DNA from 3 places in the Streptomyces sp. NPDC046925 genome. Region 3 is predicted to be linked to each of the others. Evidence: riboswitches for the same ligand, from Rfam matches in the RefSeq annotation. Region 3 holds a riboswitch; each other region holds the start of a gene.

Region 1 (7,286 bases), on a different contig from region 3:
CCGATGCGGGTCCTCACGTTCCTGCTCCTGACCGTGGTCAGCGACACCGGGGCGTACGCGATCGGCTGGCGCTTCGGCAAGCACAAGCTCGCCCCGCGCATCAGCCCCGGCAAGACCCGCGAGGGCCTGGTCGGCGCGGTGACGTTCGCGATGGCGGCGGGCGCGCTGTGCATGGAGTTCCTGATAGACGGCGGCACGTGGTGGCAGGGGCTGCTCATCGGCCTCGCGGTCGCCGCGAGCGCGACCCTCGGTGACCTCGGCGAATCCATGATCAAGCGGGACCTCGGCATCAAGGACATGGGCACGCTGCTCCCCGGTCACGGGGGCATCATGGACCGCCTCGACTCGCTGCTGCCGACCGCGCCGGTGGTGTGGCTGCTGCTGGTCGTCTTCGTGGGGTCCGGCTGAGCGGGGCTGCGCGGGTGTGCGTGATGCGTGACGTGATGCGTGATGCGTGATGCGTGATGCGTGATGCGTGCGTGATCTGTACGTGAGGGGCTCGTCGTCCATGGGGGCGGCGGGCCCCTTTTCGCAGGCGTTTTTTGTACGCACGGGACTGCCCTATACGACGAGATCCCGTCACCTCATGTGTCCCTTACGGCCCGTCCCATAGCCTCGCAGGGGGACACTTCCAGTGATGCCGCGTGTCTCCGCCTTGAGGATCTTGAGGAGACGATGGTGACCGGAGTCGGCGCGCGGTTTCTCGCGGGCGGCGTGATCTTGGCCTGCATGGCGCTCGTCGGCCCCAGCGCGCCGGACGGAACCCGCGTCGCCAAGCCGCTGCCGGCCGGCGCCCCCGATGACTTCGTGCCGAACCGCGTCATGACGTGGAACATCTGCAATCCCTGCAACGAATCCGGGAGCAACGCAGGCCGGGCCGCGGACATCGCCTCGTACGCGCCCCAGGTCGTCGGGCTGCAGGAGGCGTGCGTGCGGGACGTGGAGAGGATCCGGGACTATCTCCAGTACCTGTACGGGCTCGACTACCACGTCGAGTACGGGTCGGTGCTGCACAGTTGGAGCCGCTGCGGGGGACTGCCGTGGAATCCCGGCGGCTTCGGGCAGGCGATTCTCTCGGCGGCGCCGATGAAGGACCGCGTGAGCGTGGAGTACCCCGACGGCGGATCCGAGGACCGGGGGTACATGGAGGTCACCACCACGGTGGACGGCCGCCCCGTCCGGGTCTTCAACACGCACCTGGCCCAGCGGCAGCAGGCGGAGGTCCGGACGGAACAGGCAGGCGTACTGGCGAAGGCGGTCGCCCGGCACGACCGCACGATCGTGCTCGGTGACTTCAACGCGGTGCCGGAGAGCCCCGAGCTCACCGGGATGTGGGGCCTGGCCGCGGACGCCGACCCCGACTGCGGCCCTTCGGCCACGGGCAGCGGCGACTGCGAGACGACCACCGACTGGCAGAGCAAGTTCGACTACGTCTTTCTGCGCGGCTTCGTCTCGCTGGAGCATGGCGTGCACCTGACCGAGTACTCGGACCACGACTTGGTGCACGCCGACCTGGGACCGGCGTAGCTCACTCCTCGTGGCCTCACTCCTCGTGGCTCACTCCAGTACGCCGAGCTCGGTGTCGGGACGGCAGTGCGGGCACGCGTCGATCTGCTCGTACAGCGCTTGGCGCGCCTGGTCCCTGCTGACGCCGCGGGACCGCTTGCCCGCCATGTGGCAGCCGCCGACGTGCACGTACACCGGGGCGCGCCCGTCGAGCCCCTGCTCGACCAGCCACTCGGGGACGGGCGGCCGGGCCCGCTCACCACGAACCCGCTCGGCCTCCCGCCGCTCGGCGACCCCGATCGCCTCGTCCAGCCGCTGAACCCACATGGCATGCCAGGTCCGCAGGGTGCGAAGACGCGGCAGGTCAGGCGGGAGGTCGCTCACATGTTCGAGTCTAAGGGGCTGGCCTGCGAGGCTTCGAAGAAGGTGAGGGGGTGGCTGCGTGCCCCGCGGTCAATCGACAGGCGCCGGCTGCACGGTGAGGGACCGGATCGCGATCCGCAGCCCGATCGCGGTGCCGCTGGTGGCCGCGATCAGCAGCGCAGCCACCAGCCAGAAACTGAGCGTCTGCCCCGTCGACAGCATCACGGCCGCACCGATGACGCCCCCGATCGGTAGTCCCACAAGGGGGTGCCAGTCCTCCTTGCGAACCGCGTACATAAAACCGGGGGCGAGCGCGAAGCCGCCGATGAACGTTGCGGCCATGCGCCTGCCGGCGTCCGGAACGGCCGGGCACCCGCGGCTGTTCGGGCAGGGCGGGCCATCCATCAGCCCGGCTATCCCCCAGGCCAGGCTGACCACGGCGGCGACGAAGGCAGTCAGCGCGACGAGACCCGTCCACTTCAGGAGCATCCGCAGATCTTAAGCGGGCATGTCATCTATTTCGATAGAAATTCCAAGGGGGGCGATCGCTGGGCCGGGCGTCGAGAACGCACGACGACCTCACCCGCAGGCGGTGACCCGGTCAGGGTCCGGATGTCTGCGACACTGGATGGACCATGCCTGTACCCGGAGAACTTACCTTTGTCGCGCCCCGTGGAGCCAAGAAGCCGCCGCGGCATCTCGCCGACCTCACGCCCGCCGAGCGCAAGGAAGCCGTCGCCGCCGTCGGCGAGAAACCGTTTCGCGCCAAGCAGCTCTCGCAGCACTACTTCGCGCGGTACGCGCACGACCCGGAGCAGTGGACCGACATCCCCGCCGGGTCGCGCGGGAAGCTGCAGGAGGCGCTGCTTCCCGAGCTGATGTCCGTGGTGCGGCACATCAGCTGTGACGACGACACCACGCGCAAGACGCTGTGGCGGTTGTTCGACGGGACGCTCGTCGAGTCCGTGCTCATGCGCTATCCCGACCGCGTGACGATGTGCATCTCGTCGCAGGCCGGGTGCGGGATGAACTGCCCGTTCTGTGCGACGGGGCAGGCCGGTCTCGACCGGAATCTGTCGACCGCCGAGATCGTGCACCAGATTGTTGATGGGATGCGCGCGCTCCGGGACGGGGAGATTCCCGGTGGGCCCGCCCGGCTCTCCAACATCGTCTTCATGGGGATGGGCGAGCCGCTCGCCAACTACAACCGGGTCACCGGAGCCATCCGCAGGCTGACCGACCCCGAGCCGGACGGCGTGGGGCTCTCCCAGCGCGGCATCACCGTCTCGACCGTCGGGCTCGTGCCCGCCATCCACCGGTTCGCCGACGAGGGCTTCAAGTGCCGGCTCGCCATCTCGCTGCACGCGCCGGACGACGAGCTCCGCGACACCCTCGTACCCGTCAACACGCGGTGGAACGTGCGTGAGGTCCTCGACGCGGGCTGGGCGTACGCGGCCAAGTCCGGGCGCCGCCTCTCCATCGAGTACGCGCTGATCCGGGACATCAACGACCACGCCTGGCGCGGTGACCGGCTCGGGCGGCTGCTCAGGAACAAGCCCGTGCACGTGAACCTGATCCCGCTGAACCCGACGCCGGGCTCGAAGTGGACGGCATCGCGGCCGGAGGACGAAAAGGCCTTCGTGGACGCCATCGCCGCTCACGGGGTGCCCGTCACGGTTCGTGACACCCGAGGTCAGGAGATCGACGGGGCATGCGGTCAGCTTGCCGCGTCGGAGCGTTAGTCTGGCTTGAACACAACTGCACAGCCGGAACACATCTTCATATTCCGACAGGGGAGCGCCACAGCGCTGAGAGTGCGGCACCAAGGACAGGTTGGCCGCAGACCCTCTGAACCTTGCCCGGGTCATTCCGGGTAGGAAGTTCGGACACCACTCAAGCTGTTGCGCCCTGCCCGCGAACCGGTCCGATCCGGCCTGGTCCGCGGGCAGGGCCGCGTCTCTTCCTGGTCACTCCAGGAGGATTGAACTCAGTTGAACTCAGTGAGCAGCATCAAGAAGAGCACTGCCATCGCGGTCGCGGTCGGCCTCGGAGCCGTCGCGCTCACCGCCTGCGGCGGCTCGTCGGGCAGTGGCGGCGAGACGGACTCCAAGAGCGTCACGCTCGTCAGCCATGACTCCTTCAACGTCTCCAAGGACGTACTGAAGGCGTTCGAGAAGAGCTCCGGGTACAAGGTCAACGTCCTCAAGGACGGCGACGCCGGAGCCGCCGTGAACAAGGCGATCCTGTCGAAGGACAACCCCCAGGGCGACGTCTTCTTCGGCGTCGACAACACCCTGCTCTCGCGCGCGCTCGACAACGGCCTCTTCCAGTCGTACGAGGCCAAGGGCTCGGACCAGATCCTTTCGCAGTTCCGCGTCGATCAGGGCAAGCATCGCGTCACGCCCGTCGACAGCGGCGACATTTGCGTCAACTACGACAAGAAGTACTTCGCCGACAAGAAGCTCGCGCCGCCGAAGACCTTCGCCGACCTGGCCAAGCCCGCCTACAAGAACCTGCTCGTGACCGAGAACGCCGCGACCTCCTCGCCCGGCCTCGGCTTCCTCCTCGGCACCGCCGCCCAGTACGGCGACGACGGCTGGCAGGGCTACTGGAAGAAGCTCAAGGCCAACGGCGTCAAGGTCGTCGACGGCTGGGAGCAGGCCTACAACGAAGAGTTCTCCGGATCCGCCGGTGGCAAGAAGGCCAAGGGCGACCGCCCGCTCGTCGTCTCCTACGCCTCGTCCCCGCCCGTCGAGGTGCTCTACGCCAAGCCGCAGCCCAAGGAGGCGCCGACCGGCGTCGCGACCGGCACCTGCTTCCGGCAGGTCGAGTACGCGGGTCTGCTCAGCAACGCCAAGAACGAGAAGGGCGGCAAGGCGCTGCTCGACTTCCTGATCGGCGCCGAGTTCCAGCAGGACATGCCGCTGAACATGTTCGTGAACCCGGTACGGAAGAACACCGAGCTGCCCGAGCTGTTCACCGAGCACGGGGTGAAGGTCGACGATCCGCAGACCATGGCTCCGAAGAAGATCGCCGACAATCGCGAGCAGTGGGTCAAGTCGTGGACCTCGCTCGTACTGAAGTAAGCAGACCCCGTAAGGGGCTCTCGCGCGGGAGCGCGGCGCGGCTCGGTCTCATGGCCGTGCCCGTCGCGTTCTTCGCGCTCTTCTTCGCCTACCCGGTCGCCGCGATCGTCGCGCGCGGCCTGAAGGTGGGCGGCCAGTGGCAGTTCGGGCGGATCGCGGACGTCGTGGCGCAGTCCGACGTCCGGCACGTGCTGTGGTTCACCACCTGGCAGGCGCTCGCGTCGACCGCGCTCACGCTGCTCATCGCGCTCCCCGGCGCGTACGTCTTCGCGCGCTTCGAGTTCAGGGGCAAGCAGGTGCTGCGGGCGGTCGTCACGGTGCCGTTCGTGCTGCCGACGGTCGTCGTCGGCACCGCGTTCCTCGCGCTGCTCGGCCGTGGCGGGCTGCTCGACGAGATGTGGGGCGTGCGGCTCGACACCACGGTGTGGGCGATCCTGCTCGCGCACGTCTTCTTCAACTACGCCGTCGTCGTACGGACGGTCGGCGGGCTCTGGGCTCAGCTCGACCCGCGCCAGGAGGAGGCCGCCCGGATGCTCGGCGCCTCGCGGTGGACGGCCTGGCGGACGGTGACGCTGCCCGCGCTCGGCCCCGCCGTCGCCGCGGCGTCCCTCATGGTCTTCCTGTTCACGTTCACCTCCTTCGGCGTCGTACAGATCCTCGGCGGACCCGCGTACTCGACCCTCGAAGTCGAGATCTACCGGCAGACCGCCCAGCTCCTCGACCTGTCGACGGCCGCCGTCCTGACGATCGTGCAGTTCGCGGCGGTCGGCCTGATCCTCGCCGTGCACGCGTGGACCGTGCGCAGACGGGAGACCGCGCTGAAGCTCGTCGACGCCGCCACGGTCGCGCGGCGACCGAGGGGCGCGGGGCAGTGGACGCTCCTCGGCGGGGTCATGGCCACGATCGCCGTACTGATACTGCTGCCGCTCGGAGTGCTGATCGAGCGATCGCTGAGCGGCCCGGGCGGGTACGGCTTCACCTACTACAGGGAGCTGACGTCGGCGGAGGGCGGAGCCTTCCTCGTCCCGCCGATCGAAGCGGTCTGGAACTCGCTCCAGTACGCGCTCGCCGCCACCGCCATCGCCCTGGTGATCGGCGGGCTCGCGGCGGCGGCGCTCACCCGGAAGGCCGGTCGCCTGGTGCGCGGTTTCGACGCGCTCCTGATGCTGCCGCTCGGCGTCTCCGCGGTGACGGTCGGCTTCGGCTTCCTGATCACGCTGGACAAGCCGCCGCTCGACCTGCGCTCCACCTGGATTCTGGTGCCGCTCGCGCAGGCCTTGGTGGGCGTGCCCTTCGTCGTACGCACCATGCTGCCCGTCCTGCGCGCGGTGGACGGACGCCTGCGCGAGGCGGCGGCCGTGCTCGGGGCGTCGCCGCTGCGGGCGTGGCGGGAGGTCGACCTGCCGATGGTGCGGCGGGCGCTGCTCATCGCCGCCGGGTTCGCCTTCGCCGTGTCGCTCGGTGAGTTCGGCGCGACCGTGTTCATCGCGCGGCCGGACAACCCGACGCTTCCCGTCGCCGTGGCACGGCTCCTCGGGCGGGCGGGCGAGCTCAACTACGGCCAGGCGATGGCCCTTTCGACGATCTTGATGGTGGTGTGCGCGGTGTCCCTGCTGCTGCTCGAACGGCTCCGTACCGACCGCACGACCGGGGAGTTCTGATGGGCGCGGACACGGGTGCGGGGCTGCTGACGCTGGCAGACGCGACCGTGCGGTTCGGGGCGCGGGCCGTCCTGGACGGGGTCGGCCTCGAGGTCGCGCGGCACGAGATCGTGTGCGTGCTCGGGCCCAGCGGCAGCGGCAAGTCGACCCTGCTGCGCGCGGTCGCCGGGCTCCAGGAACTCGACGCCGGGCAGGTGCTGCTCGACGGCCGTGATCAGCGGGGTGTGCCCGCGCACAAGCGCGGGGTCGGCCTGATGTTCCAGGACCATCAGCTCTTCCCGCAGCGTGACGTGGCGGGCAATGTCGCGTTCGGGCTGCGTATGCACGGGGTGTCGCGGGGCGAACAGGCCGACCGGGTGGCCGAGTTGCTCGACCTGGTGGGTCTGCCGGGGGCGCAGCGCCGGGCCGTCGCCTCACTCTCGGGCGGGGAGCAGCAGCGGGTCGCACTCGCGCGTGCCCTCGCGCCACGACCGCGGCTGCTCATGCTCGACGAGCCGCTCGGGCAGCTCGACCGGTCGCTGCGGGAGCGCCTTGTCGTCGAACTCCGTGAGCTGTTCGACGAGTTGGGTACGACCGTGCTTGCGGTCACGCACGACCAGGGCGAGGCGTTCGCGCTCGCGGACCGGGTCGTGGTGATGCGGGACGGGCGGATCGCCCAGTCCGGTACGCC
Region 2 (7,286 bases), on a different contig from region 3:
ATTTCGCCATGCAGAAACGTACCTGTCAACGAGTGAATATGCGTCCGCACTACCCACCCCCATGAGCCCTACTATCGGCCTGCCATGACAGCAGCAGGGAACCACCAGGTGAGCCGAGCGGAGACCGCCCGCCGGGGCAACCGGCAGAGCCGAGCGGGCATCAGAGACGTCGCCGCCGCCGCCGGTGTCTCCATCACGACTGTCTCCGACGCACTCAACGGCAAGGGCCGGCTCCCGGACGCCACCCGACGCCACGTCCGCGAGGTCGCCGAACGGCTGGGCTATCGCCCTTCCGCGGCGGCCCGAACGCTCCGTACCGGCAAGTCGGGCCTCATCGGCCTGACCGTGACGACGTACGGGGATGAACCTTTCACCTTCACCGAATTCGCGTACTTCGCGGAGATGGCCAGAGCCGCGACCTCGGCCGCGCTGGCCCGCGGCTACGCCCTTGTCATCCTTCCCGCCACCTCCCGGCGCAGCCCCGTCGACGTGTGGTCGAACGTAGCGCTCGACGGCACCGTCGTCGTCGATCCGTCCGACCACGACCCCGTCGTCAGCGAGCTCGTGCGCCAGGGCCTTCCCGTGGTGTCCGACGGCCGTCCGGCCGGGTCTCTGCCGGTCACCGCCTGGGTCGACAACGACCACGAGGCGGCGGTCCTGGAGATCCTCGACCACCTCGCGGCGGCCGGAGCCCGCCGCATCGGACTGCTCACCGGGACCACCACGGACACGTACACCCATCTGTCCACGACCGCCTACCTGCGCTGGTGCGAGCGCGTCGGCCAGGACCCCGTCTACGAGTCCTACCCCGCCCACGACCCGTGCGCCGGCGCCGTAGCGGCCGACCGGCTGCTCGCCAGACCCGACCGCCCCGACGCCGTATACGGCCTCTTCGACCCCAACGGCACCGACCTGCTCGCCGCCGCCCGCCGCTACGGCCTGCGCGTCCCGGACGACCTGCTGCTCGTGTGCTGCAGCGAGTCCACCGTCTACGCCACCACCGAACCGCCCATCACCACGCTCTCGCTCAAACCGCGCCGCATCGGCACGGCCGTCGTCCAGCTGCTCATCGACGCCATCGAAGGGCTGGATTCGGGCCGTCCCGTCGAGCAGGTGATACCGACGGAGCTGATCGTGCGCACCTCGTCCGAGCGACGTCCGCCGCGTACGACGGTCAGCCCACCCCGCTCGCCCGGACCGGGTTGAGCGGTCCGTTCGGCGGGGAGAACCCCCGTCAACCGGGCAGTGCCCGGCACTGCCCGGTCGTGACCCGGGGGGAAACCCCTACCCAATTCGGGAGAAAACCTCGGTGAACAGGGGTTCAGCACTGATTCACCACCCCTGGTGCACCACACAGCGCGAGCCGCATTCCTATGATGGGCGGACGACACCGCGGGCCGCTGCGACCAGGCAGTCCGATCTCGGTGTAGATGCGGCGTAATGGTGGTGGAGGGGTCGATGACTCAGGGGGCCGGTCAGGGACCCGATGTGCGGACGGCGACGTTGCGCGACTTCCGCGTTCCGGCGTACGTCCATGAGGCCGGGCCGGTCCAGGGGGACCCGGCGGGCGTGGCGGCTCCGGGCGCCCCCGTGGAGGTCGCCGGAGTGCCGGACGAGGGCTACACCCCGACCCAGCGCGACCTGCCGATCATCAATCGCGGGGACACCGTGCAAGTGGAGGTGCAGCCCATGCCGGAGCCTCCGCAGGCGCCGACCGACGAACACGGTCCGCTGTTCGTCGTGGGCGATGTGCACGGCTATCTGGACGAGCTGCTCGCGGCGCTCCACGAGCAGAACCTCATCGACGGCGACGGCGACTGGTCCGCGGGCAACGCACGCCTGTGGTTCCTCGGCGACTTCACCGACCGCGGCCCGGACGGCATCGGCGTCATCGACCTCGTGATGCGCCTGTCCGCGCAGGCGGCCGCCGCGGGCGGCTACTGCAAGGCCCTGATGGGCAACCACGAGCTGCTCCTTCTCGGCGCGAAGCGGTTCGGCGACACCCCGGTCAACTCGGGCGCGGGCACGGCCACCTTCCAGGCAGCCTGGCTCCTGAACGGCGGCCAGAAGACCGACATGGAGCGTCTGGAGGACCACCACCTGCAGTGGATGGCGCGCCTCGACGCGATCGAGTCGGAGGACGGGCATCTCCTGATGCACTCCGACACGACCGCCTATCTGGATTACGGCGACTCGATCGAGGCCGTGAACGACACGGTCCGCGAGACCCTCACCCGCAACGACGCCGACGAGTGCTGGGACCTCTTCAGGAAGTTCACCAAGCGCTTCGCCTTCCGCGACGAGTCGGGCCCCGGTGCCGTACGCGAACTCCTCGACATGTACGGCGGCCACCGCATCGTGCATGGCCACAGCCCCATCCCGTATCTGCTCGGCGATGTCGGCTCGGAGGATGACTCCGACGGCGGCGGTCCCGTAATCGAGGGCCCGCACATCTACGCAGGCGGACTGGCCATCGCCATGGACGGCGGCGTGACCATGGCCGGAAAACTGCTGGTCTGCCAACTGCCCCTGGATAACTGAGCGTTCGCTGGGCAGGCGCTCCTCTACACGATCACGCGGGCCAGGGGGCCCAATTCTGGAAACCCCCTGTCACCGCGTGCCGTCACGGCTCTACCATCGGCTTATCCGTAGCAGGCTCCCCTCCGTTTCTGCCCGACGGCTCGCAGCCATGCGAGCTCCCAAGCCCTACGGAGCATCGGGGGATGCACATGAACAGCGCTCCACAACTGCTCAATGAGGACCGCCCCGAGTACGAGCGGATCCTCGATGAGGCGCTGCGCACCGCACCGAACCGTCCTGATCTAGCCGCACTGGGCGAGCGGCTCAATCCGGAGCAGCTGCGCACCATGGCGCTGAACGCCACTGCGCTGATCACTGCCGCCGCAACGACCGAGTACACGCACTACGTGAAGGTCCGCGAAGAACTGCGCGAAGGCGGATCTGCCGCATCACCGATCCGTGAGCGGAGCACCGAGGGCACGGCGGAAGCCGGTTCCGGCGGGCTCGGCATCGCCACGACGATGGGGGAGGTCACCGTTCAGGCTTCGGGGGCCGGAGCCGTCGCCGTCGTCGCGGTGCTCGCGCCCCTTCTCGCCGGGGCGGCCGCCGCGATCTTCCTGCTCGTCGGCTACATCCTGAAGATGCTCACCCCCGAGCCCGCCTTCGCGGACACCCTGCTCACCGCGGGATGGCTGTTCGGCGCGCTCACCGCGGGCGGCATCCTGGTCGCCGCGGTCGGTCTGCTCCTGACCGCGCTGCGCAATGGCTCCACCTCGCTCCAGGCCGGTTCGTACGGCGATCAGAACGAGGAGGTGGTCCGCGCCAGGGAAGCCTGGGGCAAGGCACTCCTGGAGCGCGGCGTCCTGCCGTTCCTGCGGGAGGCGCTCGCGGATCCGGGAGCGGCTCACGCGGCCCGCACACCGGCCGGGGATCCGCACAGCCGGATGCCTCACCTCGGCTATCACAGGCCGGGGTTCAGCAGCCCGGGCGGCGGGCAGACGACGGGAGCGCGCCCGAGCTACTCGAGCCCGGACTTCTCGAGCCCGGACTTCGGCGGTCCCGAACACAAGCCGGAGTAGTACCGAAGTGGTACGCGACGCGGCTTCGGGCGGGCGGCGATGACCGTCCGCCCGAAGCGCCGTGCCGTAACGCATTGCCATAACGCGGTGCCGTACGCCGCTCAGTCGGCGATCGGCAGGTACACGCGGTTTCCGGCTGCCGCGAACTCCTTGGACTTCTGGTCCATGCCCGCCGCGATCTCCTCCTGCGTGCCGCCGTGCTCACGCCGGATGTCGTGCGAGATCTTCATGCTGCAGAACTTCGGCCCGCACATCGAGCAGAAGTGCGCCGTCTTCGCGGGCTCCGCCGGCAGCGTCTCGTCATGGAACTCCCGTGCCGTGACCGGGTCGAGGGCCAGGTTGAACTGGTCCTCCCAGCGGAATTCGAAGCGCGCGTCCGAGAGCGCGTCGTCCCAGTCCTGCGCGCCCGGATGCCCCTTGGCGAGATCCGCCGCGTGGGCAGCGATCTTGTACGTGATGACGCCGGTCTTCACGTCGTCGCGGTTGGGCAGGCCCAGGTGCTCCTTGGGCGTGACGTAGCAGAGCATGGCCGTGCCCCACCAGCCGATCATCGCGGCGCCGATGCCGGAGGTGATGTGGTCGTACGCGGGCGCGATGTCGGTGGTCAGCGGGCCGAGCGTGTAGAACGGCGCCTCCTCGCAGATCTCCTGCTGAAGGTCGATGTTCTCCTTGATCTTGTGCATCGGGACGTGGCCCGGGCCCTCGATCATCGTCTGTACATTGTGACGCTTGGCGATCGTGTTGAGTTCCCCGAGAGTGCGCAACTCGGCGAACTGCGCCTCGTCGTTGGCGTCCGCGATCGAACCGGGGCGCAGGCCGTCGCCGAGCGAGTACGTCACGTCGTACGACGCGAGGATCTCGCAGAGCTCCTCGAAGTTCTCGTAGAGGAAGCTCTCCTTGTGGTGCGCGAGGCACCATGCGGCCATGATCGAGCCGCCGCGCGAGACGATGCCCGTCTTGCGGTTGGCGGTGAGCGGGACGTACGGAAGGCGCACGCCCGCGTGCACCGTCATGTAGTCCACGCCCTGCTCGGCCTGCTCGATGACCGTGTCCTTGTAGATCTCCCAGGTCAGCGCCTCGGCCTGGCCGTCGACCTTCTCCAGGGCCTGGTAGAGCGGCACGGTGCCGATGGGGACGGGGGAGTTGCGCAGGACCCACTCGCGGGTGGTGTGGATGTTGCGCCCGGTGGAGAGGTCCATGACCGTGTCGGCGCCCCACTTGGTCGCCCAGGTCATCTTGTCCACCTCCTCCTCGATGGAGGAGGTCACCGCGGAGTTCCCGATGTTGGCGTTCACCTTCACCAGGAACTTCTTGCCGATGATCATCGGCTCGATCTCCGGGTGGTTGACGTTGGCGGGGATGACCGCGCGGCCCGCGGCGACCTCCGCGCGCACGACCTCGGGATCGAGGTTCTCGCGGATCCCGATGAACTCCATCTCGGGTGTGATCTCGCCGCGGCGGGCGTACGCGAGCTGCGTCACCGCCTGGCCTCCGCGGCCCCTGCGCGGCTGGCGCGGGCGGCCGGGGAAGACCGCGTCGAGGTTCTTCAGGCCGCCGCGCGGCGAGGTGTGCTTGATGCCGTCGTCCTCGGGGCGGGGCGGACGGCCCGTGTACTCCTCGGTGTCGCCGCGGGCGATGATCCAGTTTTCGCGGAGGGGTGCCAGGCCCCTGCGGACGTCGGTGTCGATGGACTCGTCGGTGTACGGACCCGAAGTGTCGTACAGGGTCACGGCCTTGCCGTTGGTGAGGTGCACCTGCCGGACCGGCACCCGCAGATCGGGGCGCGAGCCCTCGACATACGCCTTGTGCCATCCGATGGACTTCCCGACCTCGATGCTCTGGTTCTGCGTCGAGGCAGGCGTGCGTGCGTCCGATGTGGTCATGAGACCTACTCCCTACGCCGGCATTACCCGGTAACAGGTTCGGCGGTCGACGCAGCGGATTCCGTACGGATCGTGCACTTTTCGTGCCGCTTCGTACGGAGTTCAGCGCCCTCTCAGCCCGGTGCTCCGAGCTCCCGCGTTTGCAAAGGTGGCTCCACGCTAGCGTCATATCGGGCGCGCTGAACAGAGGGCCCTCTCCGTTCTTGCGATGATCGGGCAGTGACCACCACAGAGCCGCCGTCCCAGCCGCCCGTCCCGAACACGCCTCCGGACCCGCATGGGCACTCCCACAGCCACGGTCCGGCGGCGCCCGTCTCCAAGCATCTGCGCAAGGTCATCGCGGCCGTGCTGATTCCTTTCGCCACGGCGGTCGTCGTGGGGCTCGCGGTGTTCTGGCCGGGTGGCGCACCGGACCATGAGCGCACCGGAGTCGGCTTCGACCGCCAGACCCAGTCGGCCGACGTGACGAAGGTGCAGGAGCTCCCCTGCAAGGACGTCAACGCCTCCCAGACGCCGCCCAACGGCGACACCTCCACCGCGGAGGGGCAGTCCGCGGAATCCCGCTCGAAGGGCGTCTGCAAGAAGGCGACGATCGAGGTGACGAGCGGCAAGGACACGGGCCGCACGTTCACCGAGATCGTCCAGCCCGACTCACCGCGGCAGTTGCGCCAGGGACAGGAGGTGGTGGTCGCCTACGAACCCACGGCTCCCGAGGAACTGCAGTACTCGGTCACCGACGTGAACCGGAAGTTCCCCATGGCGCTGCTCGCCGGGATCTTCGCGCTCGCCGTCGTCGTGGTGGGACGGATGCGCGGCGTCATGGCCCTGGTCGCCCTGGCTTTGAGCTTCCTGGTCCTCACGTTCTTCATCCTGCCCGCGATCCTCCAGGGCTCGAACCCGCTGGTCGTGGCGGTGATCGGGGCCAGCGCCATCATGCTGATCGCGCTCTATCTGTGCCACGGCCTCACGGCCCGTACGTCGGTCGCCGTACTCGGCACCCTGATCTCCCTGCTCCTCATCGGGCTGCTCGGCTCGCTCTTCATCGGCTGGGCGTCCCTGAGCGGCAACACGGACGACAACACCGGCCTGATCCACGGCCTGTACCCGTCCATCGACATGAGCGGTCTGCTGCTCGCGGGGGTCATCATCGGCTCGCTCGGCGTGCTCGACGACGTGACGGTGACCCAGACGTCCGCCGTCTGGGAACTGCACCAGGCCAACCCCACGATGGGCTGGCGCCGGCTGTACGGCGCGGCCATCCGCATCGGCCGCGATCACATCGCCTCGGTCGTCAACACCCTCGTCCTGGCCTACGCGGGCGCGGCGCTGCCCCTCCTGCTGCTCTTCTCGATCGCGCAGAGCAGCGTGGGCACGGTGGCCAACAGCGAGCTGGTGGCCGAGGAGATCGTGCGCACGCTGGTCGGTTCGATCGGCCTGGTCGCTTCGGTGCCGGTCACGACCGCGCTCGCGGCCCTGGTGGTCTCCGCGGACCGGACGGGAAGCGGCGCGGGTCGGTCGGAAGGCGGCGCGATCCGGGCAGGAAGCGGTGCGGGTCGACCGGGAAGCGGTGCGGGTCGACCGGGAAGCGGTGCGGGTCGGCCGGGAAGCGGCGCGGGCCGGACGGGAAACGGCGCCGCCCCTGCTCCCAAGCAGACCCGTGGCGGAAAGGGCCGGCGTCGCAAGGCCTGAGCCCCCGATGCCACAAAATGCCCCAATCTGCCGTACGGCTTCACCCGGCTCCCGGCGTCAACCCGCGCTCTGCTCCTCGGCGAGGATCCGGTCCAGCGCTTCGTCCAGATGCGTC
Region 3 (7,286 bases):
TCGGGGAGGTCTCCCTGGCGCTTGCGGGCGTCCACACACAGGTAGAGGCGGGCGTCGGCGAGCTGCTCGCGGGCAGGCTTGGTGGCCATGTGTGGGTCCCCCCGGTCGTCGGCGGCCTACGGGCCGTGTGCCCCGGAGGACACACGGCCCGTACGCAACGGTTTTCCGTGTCGGTCAGACGGCGAGCGCCTGTGCGCGGCGCTTCACCTCCGTCCCGCGATTCTCGCTCAGGGCCTGCGCGGGGGTGCCGGGCAGGGTCGGGTCGGGAGTGAAGAGCCACTCCAGCATCTCTTCGTCGGTGAAGCCGTCGTCCCTCAGGAGCGTCAAGGTGCCGGTGAGGCCCTTGACGATCTTCTCGCCGTCGATGAAGGCGGCCGGCACCGCGAGCGCGCGGTTCTCACCACGGCGTACGGCGATCAGCTGGCCCTCCTTGACCAGCTGGCGCACACGCGTCACCTCGACGTCCAGCATTTCTGCGATGTCGGGAAGGTGCAGCCACTCGGGGACGAGAGCATCGGTCTTTGCGTCAATCTCGGTCACGGGGACAAGCCTAGCTCCGGGCACCGACAGCGGCCGGGCAGCCGCCCCCTCGGATACGCAAGCCCTACGGCAGCACGGCCTTCTTCAGCGGTACCGCGGGGTCCGCCACCAGGCCGGGATCGAGGCGTGCGCCCGCCTCGATCAGCTTGCGGCCCTGCGCCAGGTCCCTGGGGCGGCCCACCGCGAGAACGGCCGCAAGGGCGCCCCCGCGCAGCCAGCACACGCTCCAGGCCGCGCCCGACGGATCGCCGCGCCACACCAGCTCGTCGTCGGCGGTGTGATGACCGGCGAACTGGACGAAGCGGCCGAACTGCTCGGACCAGAAGTACGGCACGGGGTCGTACGCCGACGGTGTCTCGCCGATGATGTTCGCCGCCACCGTGCGCGGGCCCTGCAGGGCGTTGTCCCAGTGGTGGACGAGAAGGCGCTCGCCATACCTTCCCGAAGGGAAGGAGGAGCAGTCGCCGACCGCGTACACATCGGGTTCCGACGTCCGCAGGTGGTCGTCGGCGACGATCTCGCGGTGGGCGCCCAGGGTGATGCCGGAGTCCGCGAGCCAGTCCGTGGCGGGGCGTGCGCCGATGCCGACGACGACCGCGTCCGCGGGCAGCCGGGTGCCGTCGGCGAGCAGGACGCTGCCGGGCTCGACGCGGTCCACGCGCGCGTGGACGCGCAGTTCGGCCCCGGAGTCGGCGTACCAGGACGTCATCGGCGCCGCGACCTCCTCGGGCAGGGCCCCCGCGAGCGGCCGCCCGGCGGCTTCGACGACGGTGACCGAGCAGCCGGCCTCACGCGCGGCGGTCGCGAACTCGGCGCCGATCCAGCCCGCGCCGACGACGACGATGCGGTGCTGCCCGGCGAGCACGGGCCGCAGCCGCTCGGCGTCGTCGAGGGTGCGCAGCAGATGGACGCCCGGCACTCCGGACGTACCGGGCAGCAGGACCGGCTCGGCGCCGGTGGCGATGACCAGGGTGTCGTAGGGCACCGGGCCCGAGGCGGTGTCCAGCGCGTGGTCCGCCGGGCGCATACCCGTGACCCGGTGGCCCAGGCTCAGCTCGATGCCCAGGGCCTCGAAGTCGATGTCGAAGGCGGAGCCCTCCGCCTTGCCGAGCAGCACGGCCTTGGACAGCGGCGGCCTGTCGTACGGCTGGTGGGGTTCCGCGCCGATCAGGGTGACCGCACCGGCGAATCCCTGCTCGCGCAGGGCCACGGCGGTCTGCACCCCGGCCATCCCCGCGCCGACGATGACCACGCGCCGTTCGTCCTGCCTCTGCTGCTCGCTCACCCGATCACTGTAGGACGGTGGGGCGGAAGCATCTCAGGGCCCGGCGAGGAGATCTCTGACACAACGTCACGGTCCGTGAGCGCACAGCCGCCCTACTGCGCCGGGGCGCCAAAGGCTAAGGTTGCCGTGCAGACACTCGCGGGAGCCCGGACGCACCGGGCTGAGAGGGAGGCTGGAACGGCCTCCGACCGTACGAACCTGATCCGGGTCATGCCGGCGAAGGGAGGGGCTGGACGCCCATGCATTCACCCACAGCACCCCAAAAGACGACCGACGTCCTGGTCGTGGGGGGCGGCATCATCGGCCTGGTCACGGCCTGGCGGGCGGCCCAGCTCGGCATGTCCGCCGCGGTCGTCGACCCCGAACCGGGCGGCGGCGCGGCGCAGGTAGCCGCGGGCATGCTGGCCGCCGTCACCGAGCTGCACTACGGGGAGCAGACGCTCCTCGGCCTCAATCTGGCCTCCGCGCAGCGCTATCCGGAGTTCGCGGCCGAGCTCGCCGAGGCGAGCGGCCGGGATCTGGGCTACCGCGCGTGCGGCACGCTCGCCGTCGCGCTCGACTCGGACGACCGCGCCCACCTGCGTGAGCTGCACGCCCTCCAGGAGCGCTCCGGGCTCACGTCGGAGTGGCTGAGCGGGCGCGAGTGCCGCCGCCTGGAGCCGATGCTCGCGCCCGGCGTGCGGGGCGGCCTGCGCGTCGACGGCGATCACCAGGTCGACCCGCGCAGGCTCGCCGCCGCACTCCTGGTGGCCTGCGAGCGGGCGGGCGTGGTCTTCCACCGCGTGTGGGCGGAGCGCCTTGCGGTCGCGGCGGACCGGGCCACCGGAGTCGTCCTCGCCGACGGCACCGCCCTGGAGGCCGGTCAGACCGTGCTCGCCGGGGGCAGTCTCAGCGGGCGTCTGGCCGGGGTCCCCGAGGGCGTCCTGCCGTCCGTGCGCCCCGTGAAGGGGCAGGTGCTGCGGCTGGCCGTGCCGCAGCGGTACGCGCCGTTCCTGAGCCGCACCGTGCGCGCCGTCGTGCGCGGCAGCAGCGTCTACCTGGTGCCCCGCGAGAACGGCGAACTCGTCGTGGGCGCGACCACCGAGGAGCTCGGCTGGGACACGACGGTCACCGCGGGCGGCGTGTACGAGCTGCTCCGGGACGCCCACGAACTCGTACCGGGCATCACGGAACTGCCGCTGACCGAGACCCGCGCGGGCCTGCGCCCCGGCTCCCCCGACAACGCGCCGATGCTGGGCCCGACCGCGCTCCCCGGCCTCCAGCTGGCCACCGGCCACTACCGCAACGGCGTGCTTCTGACGCCCGTCACCGGCGACGTGATGGCGCACGCCCTGACCACCGGTGAACTGCCCGACGAGGCGCGGGGATTCACCCCGCTGCGCTTCGCCGACGCCTCCCTCACGCAGCGCTTCATGGAGCAGCCCGCATGACTCTCCCAGCCGTTACAGCCGTCTCCGTCAACGGAGAAGCACGCGATGTGGCCGCGGGCACCACGCTCGAAGCCCTCGTGGCCACCCTCACCGCGGCCCCCTCCGGGGTCGCCGCCGCCCTCAACGAAACGGTCGTACCGCGCACGCGGTGGGCCGCAACGCCGCTCGCCGACGGGGACCGCGTCGAGGTCCTCACCGCCGTCCAAGGAGGCTGAACCGACATGGCAGACGACCCCTTCGTCATCGGCGGGCTCACCCTTTCCTCGCGCCTGATCATGGGTACGGGCGGTGCGCCGAGCCTGGACATCCTCGAACGCTCCCTCGTCGCCTCCGGCACGGAGCTGACGACGGTCGCGATGCGCCGCCTGGATCCCGGCGTGCAGGGCTCCGTGCTCTCCGTCCTCGACCGGCTCGGCATCCGCGTCCTGCCGAACACGGCGGGCTGCTTCACCGCGGGCGAGGCGGTCCTGACCGCCCGGCTCGCACGGGAGGCGCTCGGCACCGATCTGGTGAAGCTCGAGGTCATCGCGGACGAGCGCACGCTGCTCCCCGACCCGATCGAGCTCATCGACGCCGCGGAGACCCTGGTCGACGACGGTTTCACGGTCCTGCCGTACACGAACGACGATCCGGTGCTCGCCCGGAAGCTGGAGGACGCGGGCTGTGCGGCGATCATGCCGCTCGGCTCCCCCATCGGCTCCGGGCTCGGCATCCGCAACCCGCACAACTTCCAGCTGATCGTCGAGCGCGCGGGCGTGCCGGTGATCCTGGACGCGGGGGCGGGCACGGCGTCCGACGCGGCGCTCGCGATGGAGCTGGGGTGCGCGGGTGTGATGCTCGCCTCCGCCGTTACACGGGCGCAGGAGCCGGTCCTCATGGCCGAGGCCATGCGGCACGGCGTCGAGGCGGGGCGGCTCGCGCACCGGGCCGGGCGGATTCCCCGGAGGCACTTCGCCGAGGCTTCTTCGCCCGTGGAGGGGATGGCCCGGCTCGATCCGGAGCGGCCCGCCTTCTGATCTCCGGCGCCTGTCACAGCTCGGCTGCAGTCGGGGCCCGGGCCTCCCCGGGCGGGCATCGGTGTCAGCGGTGGCTCGTAGAATCCCCCCGTGGACACGACCCTTCAGGACCCGCTCGTCGGGCAGGTGCTCGACGGCCGCTATCGCGTGGACGGGCGGATCGCGGTCGGCGGGATGGCCACGGTCTACCGGGCCGTGGACACCCGCCTCGACCGCGTGCTCGCGCTCAAGGTGATGCACCCGACGCTGGCCGCCGACGTCTCGTTCGTCGACCGCTTCATCCGCGAGGCGAAGTCGATCGCCCGGCTCTCCCACCCGAACGTGGTGGGGGTGTACGACCAGGGCGCCGACGGGGCGTACGTCTATCTGGCGATGGAGTACGTGGCCGGGTGCACCCTGCGTGACGTGCTCCGCGAGCGCGGCGCCCTCCAGCCGCGCGCGGCCCTCGACATCCTGGAGCCGGTCCTCGCCGCGCTCGGCGCCGCGCACCGCGCGGGGTTCGTGCACCGCGACATGAAGCCGGAGAACGTCCTCATAGGGGACGACGGCCGGGTGAAGGTCGCCGACTTCGGTCTCGTGCGGGCCGTGGACACCGTCACGAACACGACCGGCACGATCCTGGGCACCGTCTCCTATCTCGCCCCCGAGCAGATAGAGCACGGCACGGCCGACACGCGCGTGGACGTGTACGCCAGCGGTGTCGTGCTCTACGAAATGCTGACCGGCGCCAAGCCGCACTCCGGTGAGTCGCCCGCCCAGGTGCTCTACCAGCACCTCCACGAGGACGTGCCGCCCCCGTCGGCGGCCGTCCCCGGCCTGCCCGTCGAACTCGACGACCTGGTGGCCTCCGCCACCGCCCGCAACCCCGAGGTCCGCCCGCACGACGCGGTGGCGCTCCTGGGGCAGGCCAGGCAGGCACGGGCCGCGCTCTCCGTGGAACAGCTGGACGCGGTGCCTCCGCAGGCCCTCACGGCGGACCACGACCCGCACGACAACTCCGAAGACCGTACGAACGTGATCCCGCGCGCGGGACGCGCCGTACAGCTGCCGCTCCCCGCGGACGGCGGTCAGGACGAGCCGAGCCGTCAGGACGCGCTCAACCGCACGAGCATCCTGGCCACGCCGCCCCCCGAGCCGCCCGCCGCCCCCGGCCGCAGAGGGCGCCCCAACCCGCGCCGCGGGGTCCTGGCGATCGTCGCGGCCGTCCTGCTCGCCCTCGGCATCGGCGCGGGCGTCTGGTACATCAACTCCGGCCAGTTCACGAAGGTCCCGCCGCTCCTCGCGAAGAGCGAGTCGGCGGCCAAGAAGCGCCTGGACGAGACCGGGCTCGACGTCGGGGACATCAAGCGCGCCTACAGCGACACGGACAAGCGGGGCACAGTCATGGCCACCGACCCCAAGGCGGGCGAGCGCATCCGTGACAACGGCAGCGTGACGCTGACGATCTCCAGGGGCCCGGAGATCGTGAAGGTCCCCGACCTCGAGGGCCGCCCCTTGTCCGAGGCAAGGAACAAGCTCAAGGACGCCGGGCTCGCCCCCGGAATGACGAAGAAGGCATTCAGCGACGAGGTCCGCAAGGGCTCCGTGATCAGCACGGACCCGGAGACGGGCACCAAGCGCAAGGCGGGCTCCGCCATCACGCTCGTCGTCAGCAAGGGCCGCGAGGTCGAGGTCCCCGACGTGACCGGTGACTCCCGGGAAGACGCCACCTCCGAGCTGGAGGAGGCAGGTCTCAAAGTCAAGATCAAGACCGAGCGGGTTCACTCCGAGGAGGACAAGGGCACTGTCGTCGACCAGTCCCCCCGGGAGGGCGAGAAGCGGCTCGCCGAGGGTGACACGGTCACGCTGACGCTCTCCAAGGGCCCCGAGATGATCGAGGTCCCGGACGTCGAGGGCATGAGCGTGGACGACGCCACACAGGAGCTGGAGGACGCGGGCTTCCAGGTCGACGAGGACCGCGGTCTGCTCGGCATCTTCGGCGACAAGGTGGAGAGCCAGTCCGTGGAGGGCGGCGACCGGGCGCCCAAGGGCTCGGAGATCACCATCACCATCCGCTAGTCACCGGCCGGGGGCCCGAGGACGTACGACTCGGGCCCTTGCCGGGATCCGCCGACGAGGCGCCCCCGCGCGCGTGCCATCCTGGAGCGGGTGAGCAGCAACGACTCCCCCAGCGTCCCGTCCCGCAATCCCGTCGGCGGCCATGTCCCCGTGGCCGGCGGACTCGCCTCCGTAGGACTTTCGTACGCCCGTGAGCTCGGCGCCGAGGCCGTCCAGGTCTTCGTGGCCAATCCGCGCGGCTGGGCGACGCCGATCGGCAATCCCAAGCAGGACGAGGAATTCCGTGCGGCCTGCGCCGCCGAGCGGATTCCCGCGTACGTCCACGCGCCCTATCTCATCAACTTCGGCTCGCACACCGAGGCGACCGTCGAGAAGTCCGTGGAGTCCCTGCGCCACTCGCTGCGCCGCGGCCGCGAGATCGGCGCCCTCGGCGTCGTCGTGCACACCGGCTCCGCGACCGGCGGCCGGGACCGCGCCGTCGCCCTCGCGCAGGTGCGTGAGCGGATGCTGCCGCTCCTGGACGAGCTGACGCACGACGACGACCCCTTCCTCCTCCTGGAGTCGACCGCGGGCCAGGGCTTCTCGCTCTGCTCCCGCACCTGGGACTTCGGCCCGTACTTCGAGGCGCTCGACGCCCACCCGAAGCTGGGCGTCTGCCTGGACACCTGCCACATCTTCGCGGCGGGGCACGATCTGGCCGGGCCCGGCGGCATGAAGCAGACCCTCGACCTCCTGGTGGACACCGTCGGCGAGGGCCGCCTGAAGCTGGTGCACGCCAACGACTCCAAGGACGTGGTCGGCGCCCACAAGGACCGGCACGAGAACATCGGCACCGGTCACATCGGCGAGGAGCCCTTCCGCGAGCTGATGGCCCACCCGGCGACCGAGAACGTACCGCTGATCATCGAGACGCCCGGCGGCAAGGAGGGGCACGCGGCGGACGTGGCGCGCCTGAAG

Evidence for each region. A riboswitch is a leader RNA that binds a small molecule or an ion and turns the genes downstream of it on or off. The one in region 3 is predicted to bind thiamine pyrophosphate.
Region 1: another riboswitch for thiamine pyrophosphate. It lies ahead of ABZ906_RS36060 (thiamine ABC transporter substrate-binding protein); the one in region 3 lies ahead of thiO (glycine oxidase ThiO).
Region 2: another riboswitch for thiamine pyrophosphate. It lies ahead of thiC (phosphomethylpyrimidine synthase ThiC); the one in region 3 lies ahead of thiO (glycine oxidase ThiO).

What each region holds. Positions count from the first base shown of each region.
Region 1 is NZ_JBEYWZ010000012.1:178,818-186,103, forward strand. Features, by position in the region: gene ABZ906_RS36035 (phosphatidate cytidylyltransferase) at 1-408, shown strand, start outside; gene ABZ906_RS36040 (endonuclease/exonuclease/phosphatase family protein) at 676-1,527, shown strand; gene ABZ906_RS36045 (DUF6233 domain-containing protein) at 1,558-1,890, opposite strand; gene ABZ906_RS36050 (hypothetical protein) at 1,960-2,358, opposite strand; gene rlmN (23S rRNA (adenine(2503)-C(2))-methyltransferase RlmN) at 2,505-3,611, shown strand; TPP riboswitch at 3,651-3,767, shown strand; gene ABZ906_RS36060 (thiamine ABC transporter substrate-binding protein) at 3,870-4,955, shown strand; gene ABZ906_RS36065 (iron ABC transporter permease) at 4,931-6,616, shown strand; gene ABZ906_RS36070 (ABC transporter ATP-binding protein) at 6,616-7,286, shown strand, end outside.
Region 2 is NZ_JBEYWZ010000005.1:456,026-463,311, reverse strand. Features, by position in the region: gene ABZ906_RS23590 (LacI family DNA-binding transcriptional regulator) at 85-1,206, shown strand; gene ABZ906_RS23585 (metallophosphoesterase) at 1,459-2,541, shown strand; gene ABZ906_RS23580 (hypothetical protein) at 2,724-3,599, shown strand; gene thiC (phosphomethylpyrimidine synthase ThiC) at 3,701-5,482, opposite strand; TPP riboswitch at 5,475-5,630, opposite strand; gene ABZ906_RS23570 (YibE/F family protein) at 5,702-7,171, shown strand; gene ABZ906_RS23565 (SsgA family sporulation/cell division regulator) at 7,229-7,286, opposite strand, start outside.
Region 3 is NZ_JBEYWZ010000003.1:403,211-410,496, forward strand. Features, by position in the region: gene thiE (thiamine phosphate synthase) at 1-89, opposite strand, end outside; gene ABZ906_RS15050 (Rv2175c family DNA-binding protein) at 175-540, opposite strand; gene ABZ906_RS15055 (FAD-dependent oxidoreductase) at 605-1,771, opposite strand; TPP riboswitch at 1,954-2,067, shown strand; gene thiO (glycine oxidase ThiO) at 2,065-3,255, shown strand; gene thiS (sulfur carrier protein ThiS) at 3,252-3,470, shown strand; gene ABZ906_RS15070 (thiazole synthase) at 3,477-4,271, shown strand; gene pknB (Stk1 family PASTA domain-containing Ser/Thr kinase) at 4,362-6,329, shown strand; gene ABZ906_RS15080 (deoxyribonuclease IV) at 6,420-7,286, shown strand, end outside.